DNA from 3 places in the Pseudomonas sp. KU26590 genome. Region 1 is predicted to be linked to each of the others. Evidence: predicted binding sites of a transcription regulator. Region 1 holds the regulator's gene; each other region holds the start of a gene.
The links. Region 1 encodes sigma-54, which starts transcription at its own class of promoters, with help from an activator protein. Its sites were predicted from a motif close to ANTGGCATNNANNTTGCTNT; they were not measured.
Positions count from the first base shown of each region.

Region 2: a site for sigma-54 is predicted at 1,916-1,935, ahead of glnK (P-II family nitrogen regulator). Genes of this name have one in related genera too.
Region 3: a site for sigma-54 is predicted at 1,241-1,260, ahead of OKW98_RS10410 (flagellar hook-length control protein FliK). Genes of this name have one in related genera too.

Region 1 is NZ_CP110644.1:1,428,442-1,438,791, forward strand. Features, by position in the region: gene OKW98_RS06465 (ferritin-like domain-containing protein) at 1-99, shown strand, start outside; gene OKW98_RS06470 (sensor domain-containing diguanylate cyclase) at 142-1,614, opposite strand; gene OKW98_RS06475 (HPr family phosphocarrier protein) at 1,715-1,987, opposite strand; gene rapZ (RNase adapter RapZ) at 2,004-2,861, opposite strand; gene ptsN (PTS IIA-like nitrogen regulatory protein PtsN) at 2,864-3,328, opposite strand; gene hpf (ribosome hibernation-promoting factor, HPF/YfiA family) at 3,341-3,649, opposite strand; gene OKW98_RS06495 (RNA polymerase factor sigma-54) at 3,725-5,218, opposite strand; gene lptB (LPS export ABC transporter ATP-binding protein) at 5,408-6,133, opposite strand; gene lptA (lipopolysaccharide transport periplasmic protein LptA) at 6,133-6,675, opposite strand; gene lptC (LPS export ABC transporter periplasmic protein LptC) at 6,662-7,234, opposite strand; gene OKW98_RS06515 (KdsC family phosphatase) at 7,245-7,778, opposite strand; gene OKW98_RS06520 (KpsF/GutQ family sugar-phosphate isomerase) at 7,779-8,753, opposite strand; gene OKW98_RS06525 (ATP-binding cassette domain-containing protein) at 9,062-9,871, shown strand; gene mlaE (lipid asymmetry maintenance ABC transporter permease subunit MlaE) at 9,871-10,350, shown strand, end outside.
Region 2 is NZ_CP110644.1:239,851-250,200, reverse strand. Features, by position in the region: gene OKW98_RS01180 (YifB family Mg chelatase-like AAA ATPase) at 1-597, opposite strand, end outside; gene OKW98_RS01175 (GNAT family N-acetyltransferase) at 714-1,247, shown strand; partial or broken gene OKW98_RS01170 (helix-turn-helix transcriptional regulator) at 1,266-1,418, shown strand; gene OKW98_RS01165 (accessory factor UbiK family protein) at 1,439-1,723, opposite strand; gene glnK (P-II family nitrogen regulator) at 2,141-2,479, shown strand; gene OKW98_RS01155 (ammonium transporter) at 2,514-3,851, shown strand; gene OKW98_RS01150 (secondary thiamine-phosphate synthase enzyme YjbQ) at 4,101-4,532, shown strand; gene OKW98_RS01145 (hypothetical protein) at 4,626-4,955, shown strand; gene OKW98_RS01140 (HAD family hydrolase) at 5,092-5,787, opposite strand; gene xerC (tyrosine recombinase XerC) at 5,777-6,682, opposite strand; gene OKW98_RS01130 (DUF484 family protein) at 6,685-7,422, opposite strand; gene dapF (diaminopimelate epimerase) at 7,436-8,266, opposite strand; gene lysA (diaminopimelate decarboxylase) at 8,271-9,518, opposite strand; gene lptM (LPS translocon maturation chaperone LptM) at 9,528-9,692, opposite strand; gene cyaY (iron donor protein CyaY) at 9,981-10,337, shown strand; gene OKW98_RS01105 (DUF1289 domain-containing protein) at 10,334-10,350, shown strand, end outside.
Region 3 is NZ_CP110644.1:2,324,727-2,335,076, reverse strand. Features, by position in the region: gene OKW98_RS10410 (flagellar hook-length control protein FliK) at 1-1,206, opposite strand, end outside; gene OKW98_RS10405 (Hpt domain-containing protein) at 1,346-1,738, opposite strand; gene OKW98_RS10400 (ATP-binding SpoIIE family protein phosphatase) at 1,768-3,477, opposite strand; gene OKW98_RS10395 (STAS domain-containing protein) at 3,477-3,779, opposite strand; gene fliJ (flagellar export protein FliJ) at 4,970-5,419, opposite strand; gene fliI (flagellar protein export ATPase FliI) at 5,426-6,784, opposite strand; gene fliH (flagellar assembly protein FliH) at 6,774-7,589, opposite strand; gene fliG (flagellar motor switch protein FliG) at 7,605-8,621, opposite strand; gene fliF (flagellar basal-body MS-ring/collar protein FliF) at 8,614-10,350, opposite strand, start outside.

The DNA.
Region 1 (10,350 bases):
AACGTCACTAGCCTGATCCATCGCCAGCTGCAAGGCGTGCAAGCGAACCACGACAAGGTCAAATCCCTGCGTGATACCGTTCGTGCTGCCAACAAGTAATTCGCAGTAGCTTTGAAAAACGCCAGCCAGTCTGGCGTTTTTTTATGTCTGCAATTCGGAGGAGGGCGCAACGTACGGTTCGACTTCCACGCGATTCCTGCCGTTTTTCTTGGCGCGGTACAGGGCCCGATCAGCGGCGTGAAACAGTGGCTCGGGTAAATCATGGGTCGCCGGCAGATGTGTGGCAAGGCCGATGCTGACGGTGATGGGTACTGTGTCATCAGCGAACGGCGGCAGCGCTTCGATCGCCAGACGCAGCTTTTCTGCGATGACACAGGCACCTGCCTTGTCGGTTTCAGGAAGCACCACCATGAATTCTTCACCGCCGTAGCGCGCAGCCAAGTCACCCGGCCTGCGGATGCTGGCAGCGAGCGTCTGGGCAACGCTGCGCAGTGCAACGTCGCCACCATGATGCCCGTGTCGATCGTTGAAAGCCTTGAAATGGTCCACGTCGATCATCAGCAGCGCCAAAGGCCTTCCTGAACGCATGCCACGCGCCCACTCCTGCTTGAGCACCTGATCCAGCCTGCGCCGGTTTGCCAGACCGGTCAGCCCATCTGTGGACGCCAGCCCTGCCAGTTCGCGCTCGGCGTTCTCGCGCAGGCGCAACTGCCGGCCCAGCAGCCAGGACAGCAGCAGAATGCCGATGCAGAGCAGGCCAGTGGCGCCCGCCACCAACATTGCATTGCGCTGCCAGACGGCATAGACGTCGTCCCGCGATTGCGCCACTACCACAATGAGGGGTAGATCACCGACCCGAGAAAACGTATACAGGCGCTGAACGCCGTCAAGATCGGATACCGCTGTGAAACTGCCGTTGACCTCCGAGAGCACGCGTTTGAAGTTCTGACGCATGCTGAAGTCCTGGCCTACATAGGTACGACCATTGGATTCAGGCTGCCGGGCGAGGAGTATCCCGTTGGCACCTAACAAGTTGATGGTGCTCCCGGGGCCGACGTCCAGCGTGCGAAACAACTGGTCGAAGTAAGTCAGCCTCATGGACGCGCTGGCCACGCCAACGAACCTGCCGTCATTTGACGGGATGCGGCGGCTGAAACTGATGCACAGGTCTTTGAAGCCCCATCGGGTACGAAACGGTCCGTCGACCAGCAGTGCAAGGGAATTGTTGTCCCGGTGATGCTGGAAACTCGACCTGTCAGAGAAGTTATCCTGACGCGGTGTCAACGAGGTCGAGTCGGCAATGATGCTCCCCGTCTCGTTCAGCAAGACCAGATCACCCTTGTAAGGCGCGGCAGTAGCTCGATCAAAGAGTACCAACTGACGCAACTCAGGCGAGATGGTCCCAAGGTCCGGTCGCAGCCATGCAGAGATCAGCCCTTGGAGCGAAGTGTCATAGAGTTCGGCGTTGCGTTGTACGTCGGCATCGATAAGCTGCACGACGTTGTTCGCCGCACGCACTGAGGCTTCGTTGGCGCTGCCCAGCTCCCTGAACAGCAGCCACGCAACGATTGCCATAATCGCCACGACCGCCAGAACGCTGCCCAGAAGGAGCATCTTCTCGGACCCCGACCTGCTCCTTCGCACAAACGTCCGCGTGAATGACAGTGGCATCGCTCATCTCTGACGGTAATGGACGCGTCGCTCAGGCGTAAGCTTATTCGCCTTCGTCAAACTTGTTGTTGATCAGCTCTTGCAGGCCCTTGAGCGCGGCATCGGCCTCTTCACCCTCAGTGGACAAATGGATCTGGGTGCCCTTGCCGGCGGCGAGCATCATGACGGCCATGATGCTTTTGCCATCTACCATGGTCTCCGGCGTGCGGCCGACCCTGATCTGGCAAGGGTATTTCCCAGCGACACCCACGAACTTGGCGGCGGCCCGGGCGTGCAGACCCAGCTTGTTGATGATGGTGATTTCTAGAGCGGGCATCGCGGTGGAGGTCCTTTCAGCTTAGGTCGCGGTGGCGGACCTGAACATTCTTGAGCGATTGCTGCAGCACCTGACCCAGACGTTCGGTCAGGTAGACGGAGCGGTGGTGCCCGCCTGTGCAGCCAATGGCAATAGTGACGTAGGCGCGGTTGCTGGCCGCGAAGCGCGGCAACCACTTATTAAGGTACGAAAAGATGTCCTGAAACATTTCTTCGACGTCCGGTTGCGCCGCGAGGTACTCGGCAACCGGCGTGTCGAGGCCCGACTGCTCACGCAGCTCAGGCTTCCAGTACGGATTCGGCAGGCAGCGCACGTCGAACACCAGGTCGGCGTCCACGGGCATGCCGCGCTTGAAGCCGAAGGATTCGATGAGGAAGGCAGTGCCCGGTTCGGGTTTGTTCAGCAGGCGCAACTTGAGAATGTCGCGCAGCTGATAGAGATTCAGGTGCGTGGTGTCGACCGTCAGATCAGCCAGGTCGATGATCGGACCGAGCAGGGTCTTCTCGTCACGAATCGCCTCGGCCAGCGAGCGCGTTGCCGTGCTCAGCGGGTGACGACGGCGGGTCTCGGAAAAGCGCTTGAGCAGGGTTGATTCGTCAGCATCGAGAAACAGCACGTCGCACTGGATGTGCCTGGCGCGAACCTCGTCGAGCATGCGGGGGAATCGCGTCAGGTGGCTGGGCAGGTTGCGCGCATCAATCGAGACGGCCAGTAAAGGCTCAGCCAGCTCGGTGTTGATCAGCGCGCGCTCGGCCAGCTCCGGGAGCAGGCCGGCGGGGAGGTTGTCGACGCAGTAGAAACCGCTGTCTTCAAGGACGTCGAGGGCCGTGCTCTTGCCTGAGCCGGAGCGGCCGCTGACGATGATCATGCGCATGATCAGTGACCGTTCTGGACGTCGAGCACGACGTTGTAGAGCTCTTCGTCGGTTTTGGCGCCGCGCAGGCGCTTACGCACCTCATCACGGTCGAGCATGCTGGCAATCTGGCGCAGCAGTTCCAGGTGAGCATCGGTGGCCGCTTCCGGGACCAGCAGCACAAACAACAAATCAACCGGCGCGCCGTCGATGGCGTCGAAATCGATGGGTTTCTCGAGATGCAGCACGGCGCTGACAGGCGTCGAGCAGCCCTTCAGGCGGCAGTGGGGAATGGCGATGCCATTGCCGAAGCCGGTGGAGCCGAGCTTTTCACGGGCAATGAGGCTTTCAAACACGACCTGCTCATCAAGATCAGGCACTTGCTTGCCGATCAGGCTGGCGATGTTTTGGAGTACGGCTTTTTTGCTGCCGCCTGGCACGTTCACGAGTGAGCGGCCAGGGGTCAGAATATTTTCAAGTCGGATCATGGGTGGGGAGTGTCAGCGAGCAGTCGCGCCTTGCAGCAGACTTTGCTGTTTTTCCTTATGTTTTTTGAGTTGGCGGTCAAGCTTGTCGGCAAGCAGATCAATGGCTGCATACATGTCGTCGTGTTCGGCGTTGGCAACCACTTCAGCGCCAGGGACATGCAGGGTGGCCTCGATTTTCTGCTTGAGCTTCTCGACCTCCATGGTGACCTGCACGTTCGTGATCTTGTCGAAGTGGCGTTCCAGTCGTGCGAGTTTCTCGCCGATGTAGGTACGCAGAGGTTCAGTCACTTCCAGCTGGTGTCCACTGATGTTGACTTGCATACAGCTTCTCCTTCGTTGCCAGTGCATTAGTGGCAGGCGTAATGCCTGCCACCGGAACGCTTTGACGTGTGACCTCTACATCAGTCGCTTGCGTTCGCTGGACGGCGAGATCCCAAGGGATTCGCGGTACTTGGCGACTGTGCGACGGGCCACTTGAATGCCTTGTGCTTCCAGTAAACCAGCGATCTTGCTGTCACTCAACGGCTTTTTCTGATTTTCCGCGGCGACCAGTTTTTTGATGATCGCGCGAATCGCCGTTGACGAGCATTCGCCGCCTTCGGAGGTGCTGACGTGGCTGGAAAAGAAATATTTGAGTTCGTAGATCCCGCGTGGGGTGTGCATGAACTTCTGCGTGGTCACCCGGGAAATCGTCGATTCATGCATGCCGACCGCTTCAGCGATGTCATGCAGAACCAGCGGCTTCATGGCCTCGTCGCCGTACTCGAGGAAGCCACGCTGGTGTTCAACAATTTGCGTCGCCACCTTCATCAGCGTCTCGTTGCGGCTTTGCAGGCTCTTGATGAACCAGCGAGCTTCCTGCAGCTGATTGCGCATGAACGTGTTGTCGGCGCTGGTATCGGCGCGACGCACAAACCCTGCGTACTGTGGATTGACCCGCAGGCGCGGCACGGATTCCTGGTTCAGCTCCACCAGCCAGCGCTCGTTGTCCTTGCGCACGATGACGTCAGGCACCACGTATTCGGCTTCGCTGGATTCGATCTGCGAGCCGGGGCGCGGGTTGAGGCTCTGGACCAGTTCGATGACCTGACGCAGGTCGTCTTCCTTGAGCTTCATGCGGCGCATCAGTTGCGCGTAGTCGCGGCTGCCCAGCAGATCGATGTAGTCGCTGACCAGCTTCTGCGCTTCCGCCAGCCACTTGGTTTTGGCCGGCAACTGGCGAAGTTGCAGCAGCAGGCATTCGCTCAGGTTGCGAGCGCCGATGCCTGCCGGCTCGAACTGCTGGATACGGTGCAGAACAGCTTCTATCTCATCCAGCTCGATATCGAGCTCGGGATCGAAAGCGTCTAGCATTTCTTCAAGCGTTTCGTCGAGGTAACCCTGATTGTTGATGCAGTCGATCAGGGTCACGGCGATCAGGCGATCGGTGTCCGACATTGGCGCGAGGTTGAGCTGCCAGAGCAAGTGACTTTGCAGGCTCTCGCCGACGGAGGTGCGGGTGGTGAAATCCCACTCGTCATCGTCGTTGCTGGGCAGGCTGCTGGCGCTGGTCTGGTAGACGTCTTCCCACGCGGTGTCGACGGGGAGCTCATTGGGGATGCGCTCGTTCCAGTCGCCCTCATCCAGATTGTCGACGGTGGGCGCCGATTCCTGGTAGGTGGGTTCCTGAACATCAGCGTTGGGCTTTTGCTCTACGGTGTCCGCCAAGGGGTCGGCGTTGTCGAAATCGTCGCCTTCCTCCTGCCGTTCCAGCATCGGGTTCGACTCCAGCGCCTCTTGAATCTCCTGTTGGAGATCCAGCGTCGACAGCTGAAGCAAGCGGATTGCCTGTTGCAGCTGAGGCGTCATCGTCAGCTGCTGGCCCATTCTCAAGACTAGCGAAGGTTTCATGGCAGGGCTTAACACCTTATTCGCCGGCGCACTGCGCGCCATTTACTAGCAGGGCGCCGAGGGCGCCAACTTAAGCAAATTATATGCCTGAAGCTGGAGGGTTTGCCTAGAGTGTGATGACAATTAAAAAACGAGGTCGGCGACGGCGCACGTTGCGGGGTACCGCACAACCTCATGTCATCACTGCGGTTACAGGCGGAACTCGTGACCCAGATACACTTCCTTGACCAACTGGTTGGCCAGGATGGATTCGGCGTCGCCTTCGGCAATCAGCTGCCCATCGTTGACGATGTAGGCGGTTTCGCAGATATCCAGCGTCTCACGCACGTTGTGGTCGGTGATCAGCACGCCGATCCCTTTGGCCTTGAGGTGGTGAATGATCTGCTTGATGTCGCCTACGGAGATAGGGTCGACACCGGCGAAGGGTTCGTCGAGCAGAATGAATTTCGGCGAAGTGGCGAGGGCGCGTGCGATTTCCACGCGGCGACGTTCACCGCCCGACAGGCTCATGCCCAGGTTGTCGCGAATGTGGGTGATGTGGAATTCCTGCAGCAGGCTTTCCAGCTCCTTGCGGCGGGCAGCGCGATCGAGCTCCTTGCGGGTCTCCAGGATCGCCATGATGTTGTCCGAGACGGAGAGCTTGCGGAAGATCGACGCTTCCTGTGGCAGGTAGCCAATACCGGCGCGAGCGCGGCCGTGCATCGGCTGATGGCTGACGTCCTGGTCATCGATCAGGACCCGACCCTGATCCGCCTGAACCAGGCCGACGATCATGTAGAAACAGGTGGTCTTGCCGGCGCCGTTGGGGCCGAGCAGGCCGACGATCTGGCCGCTCTCGATGGACAGGCTGACGTCACGTACGACCTGGCGGCTTTTATAGGCCTTGGCCAGGTGTTGGGCTTTCAGCGTTGCCATTACTGGGCCTTCTGCTGGTCGGTTTTCTTTTTCGGCTGGATGACCATGTCGATGCGAGGGCGTGGTGCGGTGATCTTGGTGCCATTGGCACGACCGGCGTTCACGACCTGCTTGACGGTGTCATAGACGATTTTCTCGCCTTCGGACGTGTTGCCGTCGTTGACCACTTTGGCCTTGTCGATCAGCACAATGCGGTTCTGGGCCGCGAAGTACTGGATGGTGACGCCCCAAGCCTGAACGATCGGCTTGTCCACCGATGGCTTCTGCTCGTAATAAGCCAGGTTGCCCACGGACGTGAACACGTCCACGTCGCCTTGCGGCGTACGGGTGATGGTCACAGTGTTACCGGTGATCTTCATCGTGCCCTGGGTGATGATGACATTGCCTTTGTAAGTGGCGATGCCTTGCTTGTCGTCCAGCTGCGCGTCATCCGACTGGATGTGGATGGGTTGATCGCGATCCGTCGGCAGAGACCAGGCGCTCGCGCTTCCCAGTGCTGCGCCCAGGCCGAGCAAAAAAGGAAGGGTTTTAACGAGCCTCATACTGTCCTCTTACGTTGGATAGCAGGTTCATCCTGCTTTCTTTCAGATACGCTTTCATACCCGTGCCGGTCGTTACACCGCCAAGGCCGTCGATTCTAACGGGTTGGGCAGTTTCCGCATATTGCTTCTGCGGGAATACAGTCATGCGGCTGCTGGTGATGATGGTGGTGCGGTCCTTTTCGTCGGTGCGGTTGATGCGCACCGAGTCGATCAGCTCGACGTGATCACCCCCTGGGGACACTTCGGCGCGAACGCTCTGTACGTGCCAGGGGAAGGTCGAACCGCGATACATCTGCAGCACCGGCGTGGTCATCAGGGTGATGTCTGTGGCTTTCAAGTGCTCGACCTTGTCGGCGGTCATGTCGTACTGCATGGTCCCGTCGGGCAGGTACTGAATGCTGTGGGCGTTGGTCGCGTAGTAATCGACAGCGCTTTCATCCACGGCACTCTTGGGTTGATCGAGGAAGCTTTCCGGACTGATGTTCCAGTAGCCGACCGCTGCCAGCAGCAGTGCCAGCACACCGAACAGCAGAAACGTACGAAACTTTTTGCTCAGCATAAATGCACTTCTATAGGTAGGCGGCGTGAGCCGCTTCGAGGTTGCCCTGAGCCTTCAGGATCAATTCGCAGAATTCGCGGGCAGCGCCTTCGCCGCCACGTGCCTGGGTGGTGCCATGTGCGTGCTCGCGGACAAAGCTGGCAGCATTGGCTACGGCCATGCCCAGACCGACCCGGCGAATGACCGGCAGATCAGGCAAATCGTCACCCAGATACGCGACCTGGTCGTAGCTTAGATTCAGTTGCTGCAAAAGCTCGTCGAGGACCACGAGTTTGTCTTCGCGGCCCTGATAAAGGTGTGCGATGCCGAGGTTCTTCGCGCGCCGCTCAACCACCGGGGTCTTGCGCCCGCTGATGATGGCGGTGGTCACGCCTGAGTTGATGAGCATCTTGATGCCCTGGCCGTCGAGGGTGTTGAACGTCTTGAACTCGCTGCCGTCTTCGAGGAAATACAGGCGCCCATCGGTGAGTACGCCATCGACATCGAAGATCGCCAGTTTGATGTTCTTGCCGCGTTGCATCAGGTGATTCATATCGGCGCTCATTTACATGACTCCCGCACGGAGCAGGTCTTGAAGGTTGAACGCGCCAAGCGGGCGATCGTTCTCGTCGACCACAATGAGTGCGCCGATCTTGTTGTCTTCCATGATTTTCAAGGCTTCGGCCGCGAGCATTTCCGGGCGTACAGTCTTGCCATGGACGGTCATCACTTCATCAATGGTCGCCTGGCGTATGTCGATCGGGCGATCCAGTGTGCGACGCAAGTCACCGTCCGTGAAGATACCGGCAAGGCGGCCGTCGCTCTCGAGGATGGCGGTCATGCCCAGCCCCTTGCGGGTCATTTCCATCAGCGAATCGCGAACCGGCGTGCCCCGGGCAACCTGCGGCAGGTTGGCGCCAGTGTGCATGACATGCTCGACCTTCAACAGCAGCCGACGACCCAGCGCACCGCCCGGGTGGGAAAAGGCGAAGTCTTCGGCGGTGAAGCCTCTGGCGTCCAGCAGTGCAACGGCCAGGGCGTCGCCCATGACCAGCGCCGCCGTGGTGGAGGAGGTGGGCGCCAGATTCAGCGGGCAGGCTTCTTTTTCCACCCGGGCATTGAGGTTGACTTCTGCGGCCTTGGCCAGCGTTGATTCCGGGTTGCCGGTGAGGCTGATCATCTTGATGCCCAGACGCTTGATCAGCGGCAGCAGCGTGACGATTTCGGCCGTCGTGCCCGAATTGGACAGGGCCAGGATGATGTCGGCGCTGGTAATCATGCCCATGTCGCCGTGGCTGGCCTCGGCCGGGTGCACGAAGAAAGACGGGGTGCCGGTGCTGGCCAACGTAGCGGCGATCTTCTTGCCGATATGCCCGGACTTGCCCATGCCGACCACGACCACGCGGCCCTGACTGCCCAGAATCATGTCGCACGCGCTGACGAAATCGGCATTGATATGCGCAAGCAAACCTTCCACGGCTTCTATTTCAAGGCGGATGGTGCTCTGTGCCGATTCAATCAGGTTACGGGCATTGGACATATCGGAAGGGGTCGCTTGGTCAAAAGCCGGGGATTATAGCGGCAATGTTCAAAAGCCTCACGCTTCATCGTTGCTGTTTGTTTAATGAAGGGGCACGTCCTTCAGCAACGGCGTGATAAAGGCTGGCAATGGGTGCGAAATTTCCACACCGTGCTTTATATCCTCCTTTGTTCACGACTCGACACGTTGGCGCTTGGGCGGCGTGGGACAGCGGTGGTATAGTCCGCCGCTTGTTCGGCCCCTCCAAAAGTGTGTCGTTCGTCCAGAACGCGGCATCTGAGAGATAGGTTGCATCGCAAGGAGTTTAGATGAGTGCCGATAACGCCTACGCGGTCGAGCTGAAGGGCGTTTCCTTCAAGCGCGGTGCGCGCAGCATCTTCAATAATGTGGACATCCACATCCCCCGGGGCAAAGTCACCGGCATCATGGGGCCGTCGGGCAGTGGTAAAACCACCCTGCTGCGCTTGATGGGTGCACAGCTGCGTCCGAGCGCCGGTGAAGTCTGGGTCAATGGCCAGAATCTGCCAAAGCTTTCGCGCAGCGATCTTTTCGATGCGCGCAAGCATATGGGCGTGCTCTTTCAGAGCGGCGCGCTGTTCACCGACCTCGACGTATTCGAAAACGTGGCGTTTCCGTTGCGGGTTCACACCAAGCTGCCTGAAGACATGATCCGCGACATCGTCCTGCTGAAACTGCAGGCGGTCGGGCTTCGTGGCGCAGTCGAGTTGATGCCCGACGAACTGTCGGGTGGCATGAAGCGTCGTGTTGCGCTGGCACGTGCCATCGCGATGGATCCTCAGATCCTCATGTACGACGAGCCCTTCGTAGGCCAGGACCCTATCGCCATGGGCGTACTGGTTCGGCTGATCCGGCTGCTGAATGATGCCCTGGGGATCACCAGCATCGTCGTGTCCCACGACCTCGCCGAGACCGCCAGCATTGCCGACTATCTCTATGTCGTCGGTGACGGTCAGGTGCTGGGGCAGGGCACGCCGAGTGAACTGATGCAGTCGGATAACCCTCGTATACGTCAGTTCATGACGGGTGATCCCGACGGGCCGGTGCCTTTCCATTATCCGGCGCCGGATTATCGCGACGATCTTTTGGGGAAGCGCTGATGCGCAGAAAGTCTTTAATGGATCGCGTACGCCTGATGGGGCGTTCCGCGATCGATATAGTTGCAGTGTTGGGTCGTTCAGGTATTTTTCTGGTTCATGCGTTGCTTGGGCGCGGCGGAATCGGCGGCGGTTTTCAGCTGCTCCTTCGTCAGCTGCACTCGGTGGGCGTCATGTCACTGGCCATTATTGTCGTGTCCGGCGTGTTCATCGGCATGGTGCTGGCGCTGCAAGGCTTCAGCATTCTTGCCAAGTACGGCTCCGAGCAGGCGGTGGGGCAGATGGTTGCCCTGACATTGCTGCGTGAACTCGGCCCGGTCGTCACCGCTCTATTGTTCGCCGGTCGTGCAGGCTCTGCGCTCACCGCTGAAATCGGCAACATGAAATCCACCGAGCAGCTGTCCAGCCTCGAAATGATTGGCGTCGACCCGCTTAAATACATCGTCGCGCCGCGTCTCTGGGCAGGCTTCATCTCGCTGCCG
Region 2 (10,350 bases), 1.2 Mb from region 1:
AGCGATCTGGCCTTGCACCTCACTCAAGTCGGGATAAGGCTGCGTCTGCAGGATCAGGCCATTGGATTTATAGGGCGAGATAACCGTGTGTCCATTCAGGTGCGACACCAGCTCCAGCAGATGACTGACCGCGATCACCTTCAGGCCTGACGCCAGACACGCTTCCTCGGCATTCACCGCCGGCACGATCAGCGTGTGGCCCGCCTCACGCGCAGCCAGTGCCGCCGGGAGCACCCCCTGCACGGGCCGAATCGCTCCCGACAACGCCAGCTCCCCCAGGCATTCGATGCCCTCCAGCGCAAGGGTCGGCACCTGCGCGCTGGCGGCCAGCAAGCCAAGCGCGATGGCAAGATCGAAGCGTCCGCCGTCCTTGGGCAAATCGGCAGGCGCCAGATTCAAGGTGATGCGCCGCGCCGGGAATTCCAGCCGACAGTTGAGGATCGCACTGCGCACCCGATCCTTGCTTTCCTTCACCGCACCTTCCGGCAGACCCACCAGCGTCAGGCTGGGCAACCCATTGGCGAGATGGGTTTCGACGGTCACGGCAGGCGCTTCAACGCCAACTTGGGCACGGCTCAGAACGATCGCGAGGGACATGTCTTTCCTTGAAGGCAGCACCGCTTCCTGCGGCGAGCTTAAGGATAGTCATTGCTCCAACGCGTGCCCCCATGCATGTTCTACGGCATGTGTATGAATGGAAGGAGGGAGGAGTGATGACCAGTAATGGAGAAGGGCCCGTGCATCCAGGGGAAATTCCAAGCGAGGAGTTTCTCGAGCCGTTGGCCACTAAGGTGACGTTCGCCGGGGCCCGAGCCTGTGACTTCGAGGCGCTTGTTGCCATCCGGATCGACGCCATGCGTGAGAGTCTTGAGCGCATTGGTCGATTTGATCCCGTGCGCGCCCGAAAGCGTTTTCGTGAAGGCTTTTCCCCCGAGTTTACTCGTCACGTTTTGGTTGCCGGAAAGCGGGTGGGTTTTGTCGTGGTCAAGCCGCGTATCGACGGACTGTTGCTCGATCACCTCTACATCAAGCCAGGCGCACAAGGATCAGGAATAGGTTCGATTGTCCTTCGTCAGATCTTTACGGAAACAGATGCGGCGGCACTGACGTTATACGTTGGGGCTCTGAAGGAAAGCGCTTCAAATCGGTTCTACACTCGTCATGGTTTTCAGTTCGTCGAAGCTGGCGAATTTGATAATTATTATGCTCGGCACGCTGCTCAAGGCTGCCCGTCAGTGGGTAACTGAACAAATCCTTCATAGGACAGCGCCGACATGGCGTTACGGCTGGCGCCCGGTTTTGAGATCACTCCGGAGTTCTGGCTGAACTTGCAACTTACCTACGACCTGCGCAAAGCAGAGATCGAGCGAGGGCAGGCCATCAAGGCCCAGGTTCAGCGCATTGCGCACTGCGCCTGAGCACCGTCAGGGTTCAACGCTCAATCGTGTTGCTCAGCCCCTGACGCTTTTGATTGCGTGGCCAACTGCGCTTCCATTTCCGCCATCTTCGCTTCCAGTGCCTCAAGTCGGGCGCGGGTGCGGGCGAGGACGATCATCTGGCTGTCGAATTCTTCCCGGCTGACCAAGTCCAGCTTGCTGAAGCCGCTCTGCAGCAGCGCCTTGAACTGGGTTTCGAATTCGCTGCGGGGAACCGGGGTTTCGCCGTTGAACAGGCGGGAAGCGTGACCGCTCAGGGCATCGAGAAAAGCTTTGGGGGCGAGCATGATGAAATTCCGGAATCAGATGGGACGAGTGTAGCACGCAGCTTTTGGGCGCTTGGAGCTAGGTATGCGCTGCACGCTTTTCGCGCATGGCCCCGGGCGCGCGCGCACCGTTGTTGTGCGGTGATGGCAATCGACGACTACGCTGAAGCATGAATCATCGGTAGAAGTGCCGAAATTCACGCCGATCGATGAGATGGCAAGCTTTCTGCTTAGTGGCTTGTAACCCATGCACTGATGCAGTCGCTGTAGACGAATGCAGTGCGGCAGGCGGAGCGGGGAATGTTTCGTCAGAAGCGGTTTTCTGGAGTTGGTCAGGTCTGATTCGGACCACGACGCGTTACAAAGCCAGGCACTGCGCTTAGACTTGAGTCGGGTTTGTTTTCCTGGGGCAAGTCCACCAATTCGGGAGAAAGTTTCATGAAGCTAGTCACTGCCATCATCAAGCCGTTCAAGCTGGACGACGTACGCGAGTCGCTGTCCGAAATCGGCGTGCAGGGCATCACGGTCACTGAAGTCAAAGGCTTCGGCCGTCAGAAAGGCCACACCGAGCTGTATCGCGGTGCGGAGTATGTAGTCGACTTCCTCCCCAAAGTGAAGATCGATGTTGCGATCGACGACAAGGATCTGGACCGCGTTATCGAAGCGATAACCAAAGCGGCCAACACCGGCAAGATCGGTGACGGCAAGATCTTCGTGGTCAATCTGGAACAGGCCATCCGCATCCGTACCGGCGAAACCGATACCGACGCAATCTAAGCCGCCAAACCCCAACGCCCCAGGAGAAAACAATATGACTCTGCGTCAATTCGCAGGGCTAGGAGCCCTGTTGTCCCTCGTAACCCCTGGCTTGGCCATGGCGGCAGACGAAGTGGCAGCCCCTGTACTCAATTCCGGCGACACCGCCTGGATGCTGACCTCCACCGCGCTGGTGCTGTTCATGACCATCCCCGGTCTGGCGCTGTTCTACGGCGGCATGGTCCGCTCGAAAAACATTCTTTCCGTGATGATGCAGTGCTTCGCCATTACCGGCCTGATCAGCATCCTGTGGGTCGTTTACGGCTACAGCATGGCGTTCGACACCACCGGGATGGAAGCCAACGTCGTCAACTTCAACTCCTTCGTCGGCGGTTTGTCGAAGGCGTTCCTGGCAGGCATCACCCCAGCGAGCATTACTGGTCCTGCGGCGCTGTTCCCGGAAGCCGTCTTCGTGACCTTCCAGATGACCTTCGCCATCATCACCCCGGCCCTGATCGTCGGCGCTTTCGCAGAACGCATGAAGTTCTCCGCGATGCTGATCTTCATGGCGATCTGGTTCACCCTGGTTTACGCGCCAATCGCGCACATGGTCTGGAGCGGCGTCGGTGGTCTGTTGTGGGACTGGGGCGTTCTCGACTTCGCGGGCGGCACCGTTGTTCACATCAACGCCGGTGTGGCTGGCCTCGTAGCGTGCCTGGTACTCGGCAAGCGTAAAGGTTTCCCGACCACTCCGATGGCTCCGCACAATCTGGGTTACACCCTGGTAGGCGCGGCCATGCTCTGGGTGGGCTGGTTCGGCTTCAACGCAGGTTCCGCGGCTGCGGCCAACGGCACCGCCGGTATGGCCATGCTGGTCACCCAGATCGCTACCGCTGCTGCAGCGCTGGGCTGGATGTTCGCCGAGTGGCTGACCCACGGTAAGCCAAGCGCTCTGGGCATCGCCTCGGGTGTGGTTGCCGGTCTGGTTGCGGTTACGCCGGCTGCCGGTACTGTTGGCCCAATGGGCGGCCTGATCATCGGTCTGGCGGCAGGCGTGGTCTGCTTCTTCTGCGCCACCAGCCTGAAACGCAAACTGGGCTACGACGACTCCCTGGATGCCTTCGGCGTTCACGGTATCGGCGGTATCCTCGGCGCGATCCTGACCGGCGTGTTCGCGGCACCTTCGCTGGGCGGCTTCGGCACCGTGACCGACATCGCGGCACAAGTCTGGATTCAGTGCAAAGGCGTCGGCTTCACGGTCATCTACACCGCGATCGTGACCTTCATCATTCTCAAGGTGCTCGACATGGTCATGGGCCTGCGTGTCACCGAAGAAGAAGAAGCGGTCGGCCTGGATCTGGCGCAACACAACGAACGTGGCTACAACTTGTAATCCACCCATCAAAAAATGCCCGGGTCTCCGGGCATTTTTTTGTCTGGCGTTTGTCGATAGGGATGTCGGCACAGGGGGCAGGGGTTCCAGGCAGGAGCATCCGCTGCCATGTCCGGACAAACCTGACGATTCTGGACGCTTGTAAGGGCATAAATGCCCTTGTTCAGCGCTCGTGAAAATCGTCGCTCATTACCCACTTTGTTTTTTTTTCCAGCGCGTTAGAATGCGCGCCGAAGGGCGGAGAACGGTATGTGGCAACAGACCTTGATCACGCTGCGGGCAAGGCCTCGCGGTTTCCATCTGGTGACTGACGAGATCGTCGCGGGCCTTCGCGAATTACGCGAATGCCGCATCGGCCTGCTGCATATCTGGTTGCAACACACCTCGGCCTCGCTGACCGTCAACGAGAACGCCGACCCGGCGGTACGTCGCGACTTCGAGCGTTTCTTCAGCCGTCTGGTGCCTCAGGGGCGCGACGGCTATGAGCATGACGACGAAGGGCCCGATGATCTGCCTGCGCATTTCAAAGCCAGTCTACTTGGCTGCCAGCTGACATTGCCGGTAACAAATGGACAGCTGGCGTTGGGCACATGGCAAGGTATTTATCTGGGCGAGCACCGCGATGCTGGCGGTGCCAGTAAGGTGCTCGTCACGCTTCAGGGTGAGGGGCACGACCGCTAAGGGTACGCGGTAGTTGAATTTTTTCCGGCTGCCCAAGAAATCAAGCCCGGCTGGGCTATAACTAATCTGCTTTCGCAAGTCATGAGGTAGAACATGAGCGACGACGACATCGAAGAAGGTCTGGAAGACGAGCTGGAAGACGAGGAGGGCGGCGAGGGCCTCGCTGCGGCTTCCGATGAAGATGCAGTGGAGGTCGACGACAGCGCTGAAGCCTCTGCGACTCCGGCCAAAGGCAAGGCCAAGGCCGCCGTCTCGGTTGACGAATTGCCCAGCGTGGAAGCCAAAAATAAAGAGCGTGATGCTCTGGCTCGCGCGATGGAAGAATTCCTCTCTCGCGGTGGGAAGGTCGTGGAAGTGGAGGCCAATGTGGTCGCCGACCCGCCCAAGAAGCCCGACAACAAGTACGGCAGCCGTCCTATCTAACGGATTGGCTGTTCGCTTGATGAAAAACCCGCTGTCGCTGCGGGTTTTTTGTTGCCTGCGATTCGGGTCGTTTAGTGGGTCAGGCACTGGCGTCGGGCAATGCTGCAGGAGCGGCGTTCCCTCCGCAGGAAGCGGATCAATCCCAGCGCGCCAGCACCTCTGGCAACTGCGCCAGGCTGTTGATCTCGGCATCCGGCGCTTTTTCAGCCTCCCAGACTTTGCCGCCGGGGTTGTACCAGATCGCCCGCATGCCGGCCTGCTGAGCACCGGCGATGTCGTCACCGGGATGGTCGCCGACATGCACGGCCTGGCTGGCATCGGCATTGCCGCGCTTCAGCGCTTCGACAAAGGGCGCAGGGTCAGGCTTGCCGATGCCCAAATCTTCGGCGCACAGCGCGAAGGCGAAATGATCGGCCAGGCCCAGGCGGCGTACGTCGGCATTGCCGTTGGTCACGACGCCCAAGGTGTAGGACTTTGCCAGGATCTCCAGTGTCGGAACCACTTCAGGGAAGATATCCAGCTGGTGCCGTCCCTGAAGGAACACTTCAAAGCTCTGGTCCGCCAGCTCATGGGCTTCGGCATGACCATAGCCGGCATCCTCCAGGGCGTGAAAAAGCACCGTGCGGCGCAACGCACTGATCCGGTGCTTGAACGTGGGATCCTCTTCGATGAGTCGCGAGCGGATTTCCCAGAGATGCTCGACCGGAACCGGCCCGAGTTTTGGCGCGTTGGCAGCCAGCCACTCACGCAGCTTGGCCTCGGCACTGACAATCGCCGGTGCGGTTTCCCACAGCGTGTCGTCCAGATCGAAGGTGATCAGCTTAATGTTCATTATCGGCGTTACCTTTGCGCTTGGCCCGTGGATGGGCGCTGTCATACACCGTTGCCAGATGCTGGAAATCCAGATGGGTGTAGATCTGAGTGGTGGCGATGTCGGCGTGGCCCAGCAGTTCCTGCACGGCGCGCAGGTCCTGGGACGACTCCAGCAAGTGGCTGGCGAATGAATGCCGAAGCATGTGCGGGTGCAGGTTCTGGCCCAACTCGCGTTCACCGGCAGCTTTGACTCGCAGCTGTATCGAGCGCGGCCCCAGACGGCGGCCTTGCTGGCTGACAAACACCGCATCGTCCTGCGGATTGGCCAGCGCCCGTTGTTTGAGCCATTCCTCCAGCGCTTCCCGGGCCTTTCTGCCAACCGGTAAAACGCGGGATTTGCTGCCTTTGCCGAGGACCTGCACAAGTCCGTCCGCCAGATCCAGGTCTGCACAGTTCAGCCCGGTCAGCTCGGACAGGCGCAGGCCTGACGAATAGAACAGCTCGAGGATGGCCTGATCACGCCGAGCCAGAAAATCGTCTTCGACGCCGCCTTCTAGCAGTTGCAGGGCACGGTCGGCATCAAGGGTTTTCGGCAAGCGTCGCTCGCCCTTGGGCGGTGACAGGCCATTGGCCGGGTCGTGATCGCAAAGGCCTTCGCGGTTGAGATAGTGATAGAAGCCGCGAACGGCCGACAGCAGCCTGGCGAGGCTGCGTGATGACTGACCCTGCTGGTGAAGGCGAGCGACAAGGCTGCGCATGGCCCGAATATCCAGCGCTTTCCAGCTGTCGATGTGCTGCTTTTCGCAGAACGCCAGAACCTTGTTCAGGTCGCGGCGATAGGCTTCAAGCGTATGGCTCGACACTTGGCGCTCACTGCGCAGGTGCGTGCAGTAAGCGTCCAATTGCCGCTCCATGACTAGCGAACCGACCGCAGCGAATGGGTGAAGCGTGGCAGCAGGCGGCTGAGGACGTCGGCGATGTAACTGAGAAACAGCGTGCCGACCGAGCTCTTGTAGTGCTGCGGATCACGGCTGCCGATCGCCAGAACGCCGTGCAGTCCTTGATGGGTGAGGGGGGCAAGGGCCGTGGAGCCGACTTCCTTGCTTTGCTCGCTGCCGAACAGAAACTCGAGTTCATGCTCACGCAGTGCGCCACACAGGGTTTTGCCGCCGGACATCAGCCCGCCGATGGCTTTCTGCGCGTCCGCGGCACTGACCCAGCGGCCGACGGTCATCGGGTTGTCGCTGAAAAGGATAAGGCTGACGAAGGGCACCTGAAATTCCTGGCGCAGGCTGTCTTCCACGCAGATGACTATTTCTTCCAGACTGGTCGCGTCCATCAGATCGAGAATCAGCCGGCGGGTTTTTTCAAACAGCCGGTCGTTGTCCCGAGCAACGTCCATCAGTTGCGACAGCCGGTGGCGCATCTCGATGTTGCGCTCGCGCAGCAGTTTCAGCTGGCGCTCGACCAGCGAGACGGTATCGCCCCGTTGGTGCGGGACGCGCATCATTGCCAGCAGTTCGTCGTGCTCGGCGAAGAAATCAGGGTGTTGTTGCAGCCACGCCGCAACCGCCTCGGCTTCAAGGGCAGGCACTGCGTTCTCGGCAGGGGACTGGCCGGGCGTGTCGTTTGAAGTCTGAGGCTGGTCGGTCATTGGATACTCTCACTCATAGACGTACTTGGCCTTCATACACCCGGACAGCCGGGCCAGTCATCACCACGGAATGGCCGGGGCCGGCCCACTCGATGGACAGGCGCCCGCCCGGCAGGTCGATCAGCATCGGCGAATCCATCCAGCCCTGAGTAATGGCCGCGACCGCTGCCGCGCAGGCACCGGTGCCGCAGGCCTGGGTTTCCCCGGCACCACGCTCCCACACTCGCAGTTGCGCGCGCTGGCGGTCGACGACGTGGAGAAAGCCCACGTTCACCCGAGCCGGAAAGCGCGGATGGTGTTCGATCTTCGGTCCCAGCACATGAACGGGCGCGTTGTTGATGTCATAGACGCGCAGCACAGCGTGGGGGTTGCCCATGGACACGGCCGCGAGCTCTACGGTCTCGCCATCGACATCAAGGGAATAACTGACGGCCTGCTCTGGCGCCTCGAACGGGATGTCCGCCGGCACCAGACGCGGCGCGCCCATATCAACGCTGATCTGGCCGTCGTTGCGGATGTCCAGCTCGATGATGCCGCCCTTGGTCTCGACGCGAATCTGCTTCTTGGCCGTCAGCCGCTTGTCCAGCACGAAGCGGGCGAAGCAGCGCGCACCATTGCCGCATTGCTCCACTTCGGAGCCGTCGGAATTGAAAATCCGGTAGCGGAAGTCCACGTCCGGATTGTTCGGCGCCTCGACCAGCAGCAACTGATCGAAACCGATACCGGTATGGCGATCGCCCCATTGCTTGGCGTGCTTGGGCAAAATGTGCGCGTGTTGGCTGACAAGGTCCAGCACCATGAAATCATTGCCCAGGCCATGCATCTTGGTAAAACGCAGCAGCATGGGATTACTCCGGCAGCAGGCTTTCGCCGGCAAACAGCTCAGTCACGGTTTCACGGCGACGCACTTCGAAGGCTTGCTCAACATCCACAAGCACCTCGGCCGTACGCCCACGGGTGTTGTAGTTGGAGCTCATTACGAAGCCATAGGCGCCGGCCGAATGCACCGCCAGCAGGTCCCCTTCAGCCAGCGCGAGTTCACGCTCCTTGGCCAGGAAATCGCCGGTTTCGCAAATCGGGCCGACGATGTCGTAGGTGCGTTTTGCGCTGTCTCGCGGTTTGACCGCTGTTACGTCCATCCACGCCTGATACAGCGCCGGACGAATCAGGTCGTTCATGGCGGCGTCGACGATGGCGAAGTCTTTGTGTTCGGTGTGCTTGAGGTACTCGACGCGGGTCAGCAGCACGCCGGCATTGGCGACGATGAAGCGGCCGGGCTCGAACATCAGCGCCAGATCGCGGCCATCGAGGCGTTCACGCACAGCCTTGATGTAGTCGCCCGCGAGTGGCGGCTCTTCGTCGCGATAACGCACGCCCAGACCGCCGCCCAGATCGATGTGCTTCAGCAGAATGCCGCAATCGCCCAGCCGGTCGACCAGATCGAGCAAGCGATCCAGTGCATCAACGAAAGGCGAGAGCGTGGTCAGTTGAGAGCCGATGTGGCAGTCGACACCGATGACGTCGAGATTCGGCAGCTGCGCGGCGCGGATGTAAACATCTTCGGCGTCCGCGATGGCGATGCCGAATTTGTTTTCCTTGAGGCCGGTGGAGATGTAAGGGTGGGTGCCGGCGTCGACGTCCGGGTTGACGCGCAACGAAACCGGAGCGCGCACGCCCATCTGGGCGGCGACGACTTGCAGGCGTTCAAGCTCGTCGGTGGATTCGACGTTGAAGCAATGCACGCCGACTTCAAGCGCACGGCGCATGTCATCGCGGGTCTTGCCGACGCCGGAGAAGACAATCTTGTCAGCCTGACCGCCTGCAGCCAGCACGCGCTCCAGTTCGCCACGGGAAACGATGTCGAAACCGGCGCCCAGGCGCGCCAGGACATTGAGAACGCCCAGGTTGGAGTTGGCTTTTACGGCGAAGCAGACCAGATGCGGCATGCCGCTCAGTGCATCGTCGAAAGCGCGGTACTGCGCCTCGATGTGCGCGCGGGAATAGACGTATGTCGGCGTGCCGAAGCGTTCGGCGATGGCAGACAACGCCACTCCTTCCGCGAACAGCTCACCGTCGCGGTAGTTGAAGGCGTCCATGACTGATTCCTAGTAGGTCGAAGTCTGATGCTTGTGCGAGTGCGACTTGGTCTGGCTGGAGCCGTCGGCGGACGAGTCGTCGTCGGGCAGATACAGTGGACCTTTCTGACCGCAGGCAGAGACCAGACACGCAACTGCAAGCAGTGCGGCCAGGGAGGAAATCAGGCGCTTCATGGCGAAATCCTTTGTATAAGCATTAATTGCGCCCGAGTATACCGACCACCCGACAGATTGCCTATGCGCTGGAGTTCCCGTCCGGCGGGGGTTTGACGCCGCTGCGCAATTAGACGGTGCAGCGCGCGCGGATTTCTGACGCAGCCTGCGGTGGAGCGAGACGCTTGATGCCTTTCGGGCCAAAGCCGCTCCCAGTATTGCAGTTGGGCGGGTAGGCTTTGCATTTGCCGTGGAGCGACCGTATCGTGCGTCGCTGCGCCATCCGCTGACACTTTTGAGGTTCATGTAATGAGTTTGACCGAAGCCCGTTTTCACGACCTGGTCGATGCCACCCAAGAAAAGCTCCAGGACATCTTCGACGAGAGCGGTCTGGATCTGGACGTTGAGAGTTCGGCCGGTGTGCTGACCGTTAAGTTCGAAAACGGCTCGCAGTTCATCTTCAGTCGCCAAGAGCCACTGCGTCAGCTATGGCTGGCGGCTGCATCGGGTGGTTTTCACTTTGATTACGACGAAGAAGCGAAGCACTGGATCTGCGACAAGAGCGAAGAGCTGTTGAGCGAGATGCTCTACCGTCTGGCGAAACAACAGGCTGGGGAAGAGATCGACTTCGACGCCCTCGACGGCAGCGATGGCAACCGCCAGTGACCGTTAGCGCAAC
Region 3 (10,350 bases), 900 kb from region 1:
GGAATCACGCAGGCGCGACATCTGGCTTTCCAGTGCTTCACGCACGCCGACGTGGGCGCTCATGAACGTGACCTGGGTCTGCTGGTCCGCCGCCATATTGACGCGGATGTCCAGACGGCCCAGTTCAGCGGGTTCCAGCTGGATGTCGGCCTGCTTGAGGTTCTGGCTCGACAGGTACATCACGCGGTTGACCACGCCCTCGGTCCATCCCCCCTGATTCATCGCCAGTGGCTGATTGAGCAGCGGCGTGGCCGGAGCCGAAGCCGGGGTATTTTTCACTTGAACGGCCTGGGACAACGCTGCGAGCCGATCGGCGAAGTTATCCACCCGCGTGTCGCTGGTGGCGCCCTTCACGTCTTTCAGGCCGTCAGCCAGCAGGCCGCTGAACGCCTTGTCGCCGCCGCCTTCAGTAGTGCTCTTGTCCACGGGTTGGTCGCCCAGCGCTGCCAGGTTAGTGGCCAGCAGTTGCGAAGGATCGGCGTTCGGGTCTTGCTTGCCCCCGCCCTTGCCATCGCCATGCACACCGTTGTTCTGCGCCGTCTGCTGCGCCTTGTTTTCCAGGGCGACCTGCACGGCGGTCAAGCCTTCCAGCGGATCGGCTGAAGGGTCGAAACCGTCCCCGGCCGCGTAGGTGGCGTCGGTTGCGGCGGTGGCTTGGGTAGGCGCTTGCACCGCAGGCGGCGGCATCACTGGCAGCGCGCCGGCGAGAAGCGCCGGATCCACGACCGGGTCAACGGGAGGCGCGACGGCCACGGGCTCTTGAACAGGCGGCGTGACGGCCAAAGTCGGGTCCAGCAAGGGATCGACCGCAGGCGCATCCGCCACTGTCGGATCCTGCGTGGTGTCCGAGGCGTCATCCTTGTCGTCGGCCTGACCTTTGCCCGCGCCCGCCTCATCGTCGGCCTTGCCGTTCACCGGTTTGGCAGGCAAGCCGTTGCCGTTATCGGCAACGGCCTTGTCGTCGGCGGCAGACGTGTGGCTGGCGGCCGGCTTGTCGTCGGCTGCCGAACTCTTGGCGCTTGTCGGCTTAGGCGCCGGGTTATCAGCGCTTTGGGACTTTACCGGCGCCTGTTTGGCGAAGACGTCAGAGAAGCTGGAAGTGTTGTGCTTGACGGGGTCCGGCGCCTTTGCCGGGGAGGTATTCCCGGCTTTCTGGACTTTGGCCGCTGTCAAAGCCGTCAGTAATGGGTTGTTGGCGAGGGCCATGTGAATCTCCGCAAAAGCACAATTGCAGGGAGACAAAGCAAATGGCGGGCCAAGTACCGAGAGAGGCTGGATTGAGCGTGCGCTTCAGACCAACGGGCAGGCTGAAAAGCCGGGCCAGGCACCTATGCAGAGAGCAGGCTCAGTGGCTGGCATGGCAGAGTTCAAGCTCACGTTCGAAAATCGCCCGCACCTCGAAGAACTCGTCCCTGATCTGCGACACCAGCGAGCGAATCCGCGCGTCATCCGCTGCCACCATGCCGCGCCCCTGCTCTTCGAGCTGCAGGCACAGCTCGGACAAATGCGTGGCGCCCATGTTGCCGGTGCTGCCTTTGAAGCTGTGCGCCATCAGCCCAAGGCATTGCAACGACGCCGTGGAGGACGCCGTGAAGGAAGGGTCGCGCAGCAACAGGGTCATGTCGTTGACGCGAAGGCTGGAATCGGAAATGAACACCTTCAGCAGCGCCGGGTATTCAGCTTCCATCACCTCACGCAGCGTGCTGAGCACGTTGAAATCCACCGGATTATTCGACACTTGTTCACTCCTTGATCAAGACGCGCGGATTATGCCAGACCCTCCCAGGCAAATTCCACGCTGGCCGTCCGGCCATCATCGGACCACTGACAGCATTCGCTGAGTTGCCGGACCAGCGCAAGGCCGCGGCCGGACAATTGGGTGACCGCAGGCGGCAACGCCAGCACGCGATCGGCATCGAAACCTGCGCCGCTGTCCTGCACCCGCACCGTCAGGCGACCGCCCTCGCCGTCCGGGACAATCTGGAAATCGATGCGGATAAAACCTTCCTCCAGACGATCGAGGCGTTCGGCGCGTTGCTGGTAGTAAAGCCCAAAACCTGCGGCGTCCCGCTTCAGCGCCGAGTCGAGCCCAAGCACGCCATGCTCCAGCGCGTTGCTGTACAGCTCCGACAGCACGATATACAGCTCACTGCTCTGCATGCGCAAGCCATGTACTTCCTGCAGCAATTGCAACAGATACGGCAGCGGATTGAAGCGTTTGAGCGTTGCAGCACGGTACTCGAACGAAGCGGACCAATCCAGCGGGCTGGAATCGCCGCTGTCGGTATAGATGACCGACGGCGGGCCGAGCAAGTCAGGCTCGGTGAATGCCACTTCGACCATGCTCACGTCATCCCGCGCCTGGCCACGAAAGCGCGCCAGGGCCCACTGCACTTCCTCGATCAGCAGCGCCGGGTTGCGGTTGCTCACCAGCACGTTCTGCAGACGCCGGGCGCCGAACAGTTCGCCGTCCTGCCCGGTGCTGTCGACAACGCCGTCGGACAGCAGAAACACCCGGTCCCCCGGCCCGAAAGGATAAACCTGGGTGTTGTCGTCAAAGCTGCCGGCGCTCAACACACCGAGGGGCACGTTCGACGAAATCAGCGGCGTATGCGCCCGGCCGTCGCCATGCAGCAGGTAACCATCCGGCAGGCCGCCGTTCCAGACCTCGACCAGTTGCTGCTTGAAGTTGAGGCACAGCAGCGCGGCGCAGCAGAACATGTCCACCGGCAGGATGCGTTTGAGCTTGGCGTTCATCTCGCGCAGGGTTTCGGGCAGGCCATAACCCTTGGCGGTCATGCCGTAGAACACTTCGGCCAAGGGCATCGCCCCCACCGCTGCCGGCAAACCATGGCCGGTGAAATCCCCCAGCAGCAGGTGCATGTTGCCGGACGGCGACCACGCGGCCAGCAGCAGGTCGCCGTTGAACAGCGCGTACGGTGATTGCAGGTAGCGGATGTTGCGTGAGCTCAGGCACCCGGAGTGGGCGATCTGGTCGAACACCGCCTTGGCCACGCGCTGTTCGTTGAGCAGGTATTTATGGTGACGGGTGATCAGGTCGCGCTGGTGCAGGACGGTTTCCTGCAACACGCGAAGGCGGTTCATGGCGTTGATCTTGGCGGCCAGCACCACTTGGTTGTAGGGCTTGGCAACGAAGTCGTCACCCCCGGCGTCGAGGCAACGGGCGAGGTCTTCGCCTTCGGTCAGCGACGTCAGGAAGATGATCGGCACCAGCGCGTCACCCGCGAGGGTCTTGATCTGGCGCGCCGCTTCGAAACCGTCCATGACCGGCATCATGGCGTCCATCAGCACCAGTTGCGGCCGCCGGCGCTCGAACAGCCCGACGGCCTCGGCGCCGTCGCTGGCCGTCAGGACATCATGGCCCTGGCGGCTGACGATGGCGGACAGAAGCATCCGGTCGCTGACGTTGTCATCGGCGATGAGGACCGTCAGGCGATCGGCGACAGACGAAATCATCAGACGATTTTGAAGAGTTTGGAGAAGTTGGAGATGGTAAGGATTTTGTGGACGTCGGCGTTGCAGTTGACCAGCTGGACTTCGGCTCTCTCGCCACCGGCATGGTCGCGCAGCAGGAGGAGCATGCCCAGCGCGGAGCTGTCGAGGTAAGTTGTGCCGGTGAGGTCAACCGTATAGCGCTTGGCCTGGTTTTCTCTTTCGTAGGCGCCGCGAAAATCCTGGTGCGTCGAAAAGTCGAAGCGTCCCTTGATGGTGATGGTCAGCTCTTGGCCATCGGCGGAGCGTTCGGAGGTTACTGACATTGGCAAATTCCTTGTATGAAACAGCGCCAGACGCTTGAGTTTTAGCAGCCCTTGTGAGGCGTGGCAAATGGTTAGCTTTTACTTGGGTTTCAGGATCAAGAGCATCTGCCTAACGGCAGATCGTTTCGCCTTCGGCGAGTTACTTGGAAAAGCACCCCAAGTAACCAAGGGTGCTTGCTCCTGGCTAGGCCCGACTTCGTCGGGTTCCCTCACTCCGACGACGCTCCGTGGGCCCGCGCCGAACGGACATCCATGTCCTGACGGCGCTCTCGCCGCATCCATGCGGCTCGGCCCACTCCGCGTCGTCTGCGTTCGGCCTGCACCCAAGTCGCGATTGGCGGTGTTTGGGCTTTTTGTGTACGAAAATCAAAAGCAGATCAGAAGCAGATTAGAAGTAGAAACACATCAAGAGCTTCCCGGCTAAAGCCGGTCCTACAGGGTGTACGCGGTGCTTTGTAGGACCGGCTTTAGCCGGGAAGCCTTTGGTCCGTGATCGTTCCCACGCTCCGCGTGGGAATGCATCCCCTGACGCTCTGCGTCACCTGGCGCAGGGGGCGAAATTTGCGGCGACTGCGGAACGCGGAGCGTTCTGGGCGGCATTCCCACGCAGAGCGTGGGAACGATCAGCGAAGCCGGTCCTACGGGTGCGCGCGTTGATTCGGTGGCCTTTCGTACATTTTCAATGATCGGATGCAATTTCCCTGTAGGAGCCGGCTTGCTGGCGAAAGCGTCCGGCCAGGCACCACAGCAGTGAATGATCAACCGCGTTCGCCAGCAAGCCGGCTCCTACAGACCTCATACCCATCTTCTACGCGCTAGCCGAAAAGCGCCGGTTATTTCCAGCCCGATCATTCACCAATACCCTTCAGCCCTACCATTACTTTGCTTTGCTTTTGATCTTCTCCCACGCCAGCCCAAACACCACAAAACGCGACTTGGGTGCAGGCCGAGCGCAGGTTTTGCGCAGTGGGCCGAGCCGCATGGATGCGGCGAGAGCGCCGTCAGGACATGGATGTCCGTTCGGCGCGGGCCCACGGAGCAAGACCGGAGTGAGGGAACCCGACGCAGGAGGGCCAAACCAGTAGCAGGCACTTTTGGTTACTTTTAGTGCTTTTTAAAAGTAACTCGCCGAAGGCGAAACAATCTGCCCCCAGGCAGATGCCGTTGATCTTGATCTTGATCTTGATCTCTTAAAACTGCTCGGTCCTGGGCAACCTCTGTACCAACTCATCCAACAACTTCTGCTCGCGTTTATCTTCCAGCGCACGCGCCTCATCGATATACCGCTGCACCAACTTACGCAGCCCCTCCACCCGCGCATACGCCTTCTGCCACTCGCCGCGCGCCTTGTTCAGATTATTCTCATGCCACGCCAGACTCTGGCGCTGCTGCGCCACCGCCGTCTCCAACTGATTGAGAAAGCGCTGATAATTCATCAACCATTGACCCGACACCCCATGGGCGCCCTTGTCGATCCACTGCTGCTGATAATCAGAACGAAATTTATCCAGCTCGCCCAGCTTCGCCTCGGCCAGCCGAACCTGACCCTGAAAATGCCCCAGGCGCTGCACGGCGGCCTTCTCGACCTTCTCGGCCATATCGACCACCGGCGCCAGACGGGCTGCGCGACTGAGAGCCATAACCGATTAACCGCCGGCCTGAGGATTGAAAATCTTCGCCAACTGCTCCTCACTGCTCTGCATGCTCTCGTTCTCCGTCAAGCCCTGGCGCAAATACTTCACCAACTGAGGCTGCAGCGAAATCGCCAGGTCAGTCTCGCGATCGCCGCCGGCCACGTAGGCGCCGACGCTGATCAAATCGCGGCTCTGCTGATAACGCGACCACAACTGCTTGAAATACTGCGCCTGAACCATGTGCTGCGGATCGACCACGGACGGCATCACCCGGCTGATCGACGCTTCGATGTCGATGGCCGGGTAATGGCCTTCCTCGGCCAGCCGGCGCGACAGTACGATGTGGCCGTCGAGCACGCCCCGGGCCGAGTCGGCGATCGGGTCCTGCTGGTCGTCGCCTTCTGACAAAACGGTATAGAACGCGGTGATCGAGCCACCGCCCGCCTCGGCGTTACCGGCGCGTTCCACCAGCTTGGGCAGCTTGGCGAACACGGACGGCGGATAACCCTTGGTCGCAGGCGGCTCGCCGATGGCCAAGGCGATTTCCCGCTGGGCCTGGGCGAAACGCGTCAGCGAATCCATCAGCAACAGGACGTTCTTGCCCTTGTCGCGAAAATATTCGGCGATGCGCGTGCAATACATCGCCGCGCGCAGCCGCATCAAGGGCGCGTCATCCGCCGGAGAAGCCACAACAACCGAACGCTTGAGACCCTCCTCGCCCAGGCTGTGTTCGATGAATTCCTTCACCTCGCGACCCCGTTCGCCGATCAGCCCGACGACGATGATGTCGGCCTCGGTGAAGCGGGTCATCATCCCCAGCAGCACGCTCTTGCCCACGCCGGTACCGGCGAACAGGCCCAGACGCTGACCGCGCCCGACCGTCAACAAACCGTTGATACAACGGATGCCTACGTCCAGCGGCTGGCTGATCGGGTTGCGATTCAGCGGGTTGATGGTCGGGCCGTCCATCGGCACCCAGTCCTCGGCTTTCATGCCGCCCTTGCCGTCGAGGGGGCGACCGGCGCCGTCGAGGACGCGGCCGAGCATGGTCATGCCCATCGGCAGACGGCCGGTGTCCGGCAGCGGAACGACGCGGGCGCCCGGCGCAATGCCGGAGACGCTGCCGACCGGCATCAGGAACACCTTGCCGCCAGAGAAGCCCATGACTTCGGCTTCAACCTCAACCGCATGATGACTGCCGTCGTTGATCACCATGCAGCGGCTGCCCATGGCTGCGCGCAGGCCCTCGGCCTCGAGGGTCAGGCCGACCATGCGCAGCAGTCGTCCTTCGACGATCGGCTGCGCAGGCAGGGAAATGGCCTCGGGATAGGTGCTCAGGCGCTTGGCGAAACTGGTGCGTTCAAGGCGCATCGACAGCACCCAGCGGGTAAGTGGTTTTCTCGGCGCTCTGGATCGCCTCTTCCAGTTCGATGGTCACATCCGGCGGCGCCGGGTGCAGGGCCTGCTCGTGCAACTGATCGAACATTTTCCCGAGGGCCTGGCTGATGCGCGCCTCGACCGTGGCGTCGATGCGGCTGTGCTCGCTCTCGACCCGGCAACCGCCGGGTTGAAGTGTCTCGTCCTCGAGGATGCGCCAGGTTTCTTCGTGACGCTCACGCATGGCTTTGACCAGCGCAAAGTCTTGCGGGTTGATCAGAATGCGCACGTTGGCTGCGCCCATCGGCAGCAGCCGCAACGCTTCGCGCAGCACCGTGCCAATCTGGCTGGAGTCGGTTTTCAGCTCGCGCTGGATGACCTGGCGGACCACATGCTCGACCAGTGACACCATCGATTTCTCGATCTGCGCGTCCTGGTCGGCGATGGGTTCGAACAGATGCCCCATGAGGACTTCCATGCTGTCGAGCTTGGCCGCCAGAGCCACTTCCGCTTCCTGACGAACCTTGAGCTGGGTGCTGTGAAAACCCTCTTTTTCGCCGATGGCGAACCCCTCGTTGTAGGCGTCCTGACGGATGCTTTCCAACTCTTCGAGGGTCATCGGCTGGACTTCCTCCAGCGGCACTTCCTGGCTTTCGGCGAGCTCGGCTTCCTCGACCACCGGTTCCGGCTCGGGCTTCTCGACGAGCGGATCGAAGCTGGGCAAGGCCCAGACGTCAATCCCGCGCAAATCCTGTGCGCGGATGAGCTCACTGGGTGGTGCTTTATCGGAGCTGGACATCAACGGCACCTGGGCTTAAATCATTTCCTCGCCACCTTTGCCGCCAAGAACGATCTCCCCGGCCTCCGCCATACGACGGGCAATGGTGAGAATTTCTTTCTGGGCGCCTTCCACATCGCTGACGCGAACCGGGCCTTTGGCTTCCAGGTCGTCGCGCAGCAGTTCGGCGGCACGTTTGGACATGTTCTTGAAAATCTTTTCCTTGATGGCGTCGTCGGAGCCCTTCAGTGCCAGTACCAGCACATCGGAGGAGACTTCGCGCAGCAAGGCCTGAATACCGCGGTCGTCGACGTCGGACAGGTTGTTGAAGACAAACATAAGGTCTTCGATCTGCGTCGACAGGTCTTCGTCCACTTCGCGGATCGAATCCATGAGCTGGCCTTCGATCGAGCTGTCGAGGAAGTTCATGATATCCGCCGCACGCTTGATACCACCCAGGGTGGTACGCGACGTGTTGGCGTTGCCCGAGAACTGCTTCTCGAGGATCTGGTTCAGTTCTTTGAGCGCCGCCGGCTGCACGGTGTTCAACGACGACACGCGCAGGATGATGTCCAGGCGCACTTTGTGGTCGAAATGGCTGAGCACTTCACCGGCCTGATCGGCGTCCAGGTAGGCGACGACGATCGCTTGAATCTGCGGGTGCTCGAAACGGATGACGTCGGCCACCGCGCGCGGTTCCATCCACTTCAGGCTGTCGAGACCGCTGGTGTTGCCGCCCAGCAGGATCCGGTCGATCAGGCCGTTGGCCTTGTCCTCGCCCAGTGCCTGGGTGAGCATCTTGCGGATATAGCCGTCCGAGCCGATGCCGACGCCGGTCTGGTCACCGACCACGTCGACGAACTCGCTCATCACCTGCTCGACCTGCTCGCGGTGCACATTGCGCATCTGTGCCATGGCCACGCCCACCCGCTGAACCTCTTTGGGGCCCATGTGGCGCAGGACCTGCGCGGCGTCCGTCTCACCCAGGGTGAGGAGCAGGATCGCGGCTTTATCCACGCGGCTCAATTTAAGCGCAGCAGCTCTATCACTCATCAGCGTTGATCCACTCTTTGACGACCTGGGCTACACGCGCCGGGTCCTCGGCCACAAGGCTCTTGATTGCGTTGAGCTGTGCGTCATAACCCTCGGTAGGGCTCGGCAACAGAATACTTTGCGGACCGCCCAGACTGACGCGGTCGTTTGACAATTCACCGTCCATCCCGACCATGCCGCCCAGCTCGGAGTCGCCCTCGAGGCGCTTGCCTTGCGGGTTGGTGATGCCCTTGAGCACCGGACGCAGCACGCCGAACACCAGCACCAGGATGAACAGCACGCCCATGGCCTGTTTGACGATGTCCCAGAACCACGACTGCGAGTAGAACGGAATGTCCGGGATCACTTCGCCGCGATCGGTGGAGAACGGCACGTTGATCACGCTGACGCTGTCGCCACGGCTGGCATCGAAGCCGACGGCGTCCTGCACCAGACGGGTGAAGCGCGCCAGTTGATCGGCGGTCCACGGGATCATTGTCGTCTCGCCGTTGGCCGGGTTGACCTTGACCTGATCATCGACCACCACCGCAACCGACAGGCGATTGACCTTGCCCTGCTGCTGCTTGGTGTGGCTGATGGAACGGTCGAGCTCGAAGTTCTTGGTCGACTGGTTACGCTTGTCGGCCGGGAACGGCGCCAGCATCGGCTGGCCAGTGGCCGGGTCCATGATCTGTTGACCGTTGGCGTCCAGCAGCGGTTGTCCCGCAGCAATGGCGCCTGCGGCACCGGCAGCACCGGCGGCGGCGTTCTGTGGCGCAGTCGCCGGGCCTGGCGGCTGGTTGCTCAGTGCACCCGGCACGCCTTGCGGACCGCTGCTGCTGGAGCGTTGTTCGTTGACCGTCTGCTCGCTGCGCAGTGCAGGCTGGTCCGGATTGAAGCTTTCGGCGGTGGATTCGACGGCGCTGAAATCAACGTCTGCCGACACTTCTGCCTTATAGCGGTCATTGCCCAGCACTGGCTGCAGGATGTTCTGCACACGCTGGGTCAGCATGCTTTCCATGCGGCGGGTGTAGTCGAACTGCTTGCCGGCCATGGACAGCTCGGAGTTCTCGGCCTGATCGGACAGCAGGTTGCCCTTCTGATCGACGACGGAAATCTGCGACTTGTTCAGCTCAGGAACACTGGTGGCGACCAGGTTCATGATTGCCAGCACCTGACCCGGCTCAAGCGAACGACCGGCGTACAGCTCAACCAGAATGGAAGCGCTGGGCTTGCGATCGTCACGCACGAACACCGAGCTCTTCGGAATCGCCAGGTGAACACGGGCGCCCTTGACGTTATTGAGGCTGGAGATGGTCCGCGCCAGTTCGCCTTCCAGGCCGCGACGGTAACGAGTGGCCTCCATGAACTGACTGGTGCCCAGACCCTGATCCTTGTCGAGGATTTCAAAACCGACATTGCCATCGTTCTGCGCAATGCCGGCGCCGGCCAGCTTGATGCGGGCGCGGGACAGGTCATCGGACTTCACCAGCAGCGCGCCGGAGTTGGGCTCGACGGTGAAAGGAATGTCAGCCTGGGCCAACGTGTCCATCACCTGCTTGGTGTCGATACCTGACAGGCTGCCATAGAGCGGCTTGTAATCAGGCTGCTGCGACCAAAGCACGACGGCGAAACCAATCGCCACGCTGGCAGCCAGACCGACCATAAGGCCGACCTGACGCAGCATGGTCATCTCGGAGAGATTTTGCAGGAAGGCCAGGCCGAACATCGGCGGCTTGCTTCCTGGCGC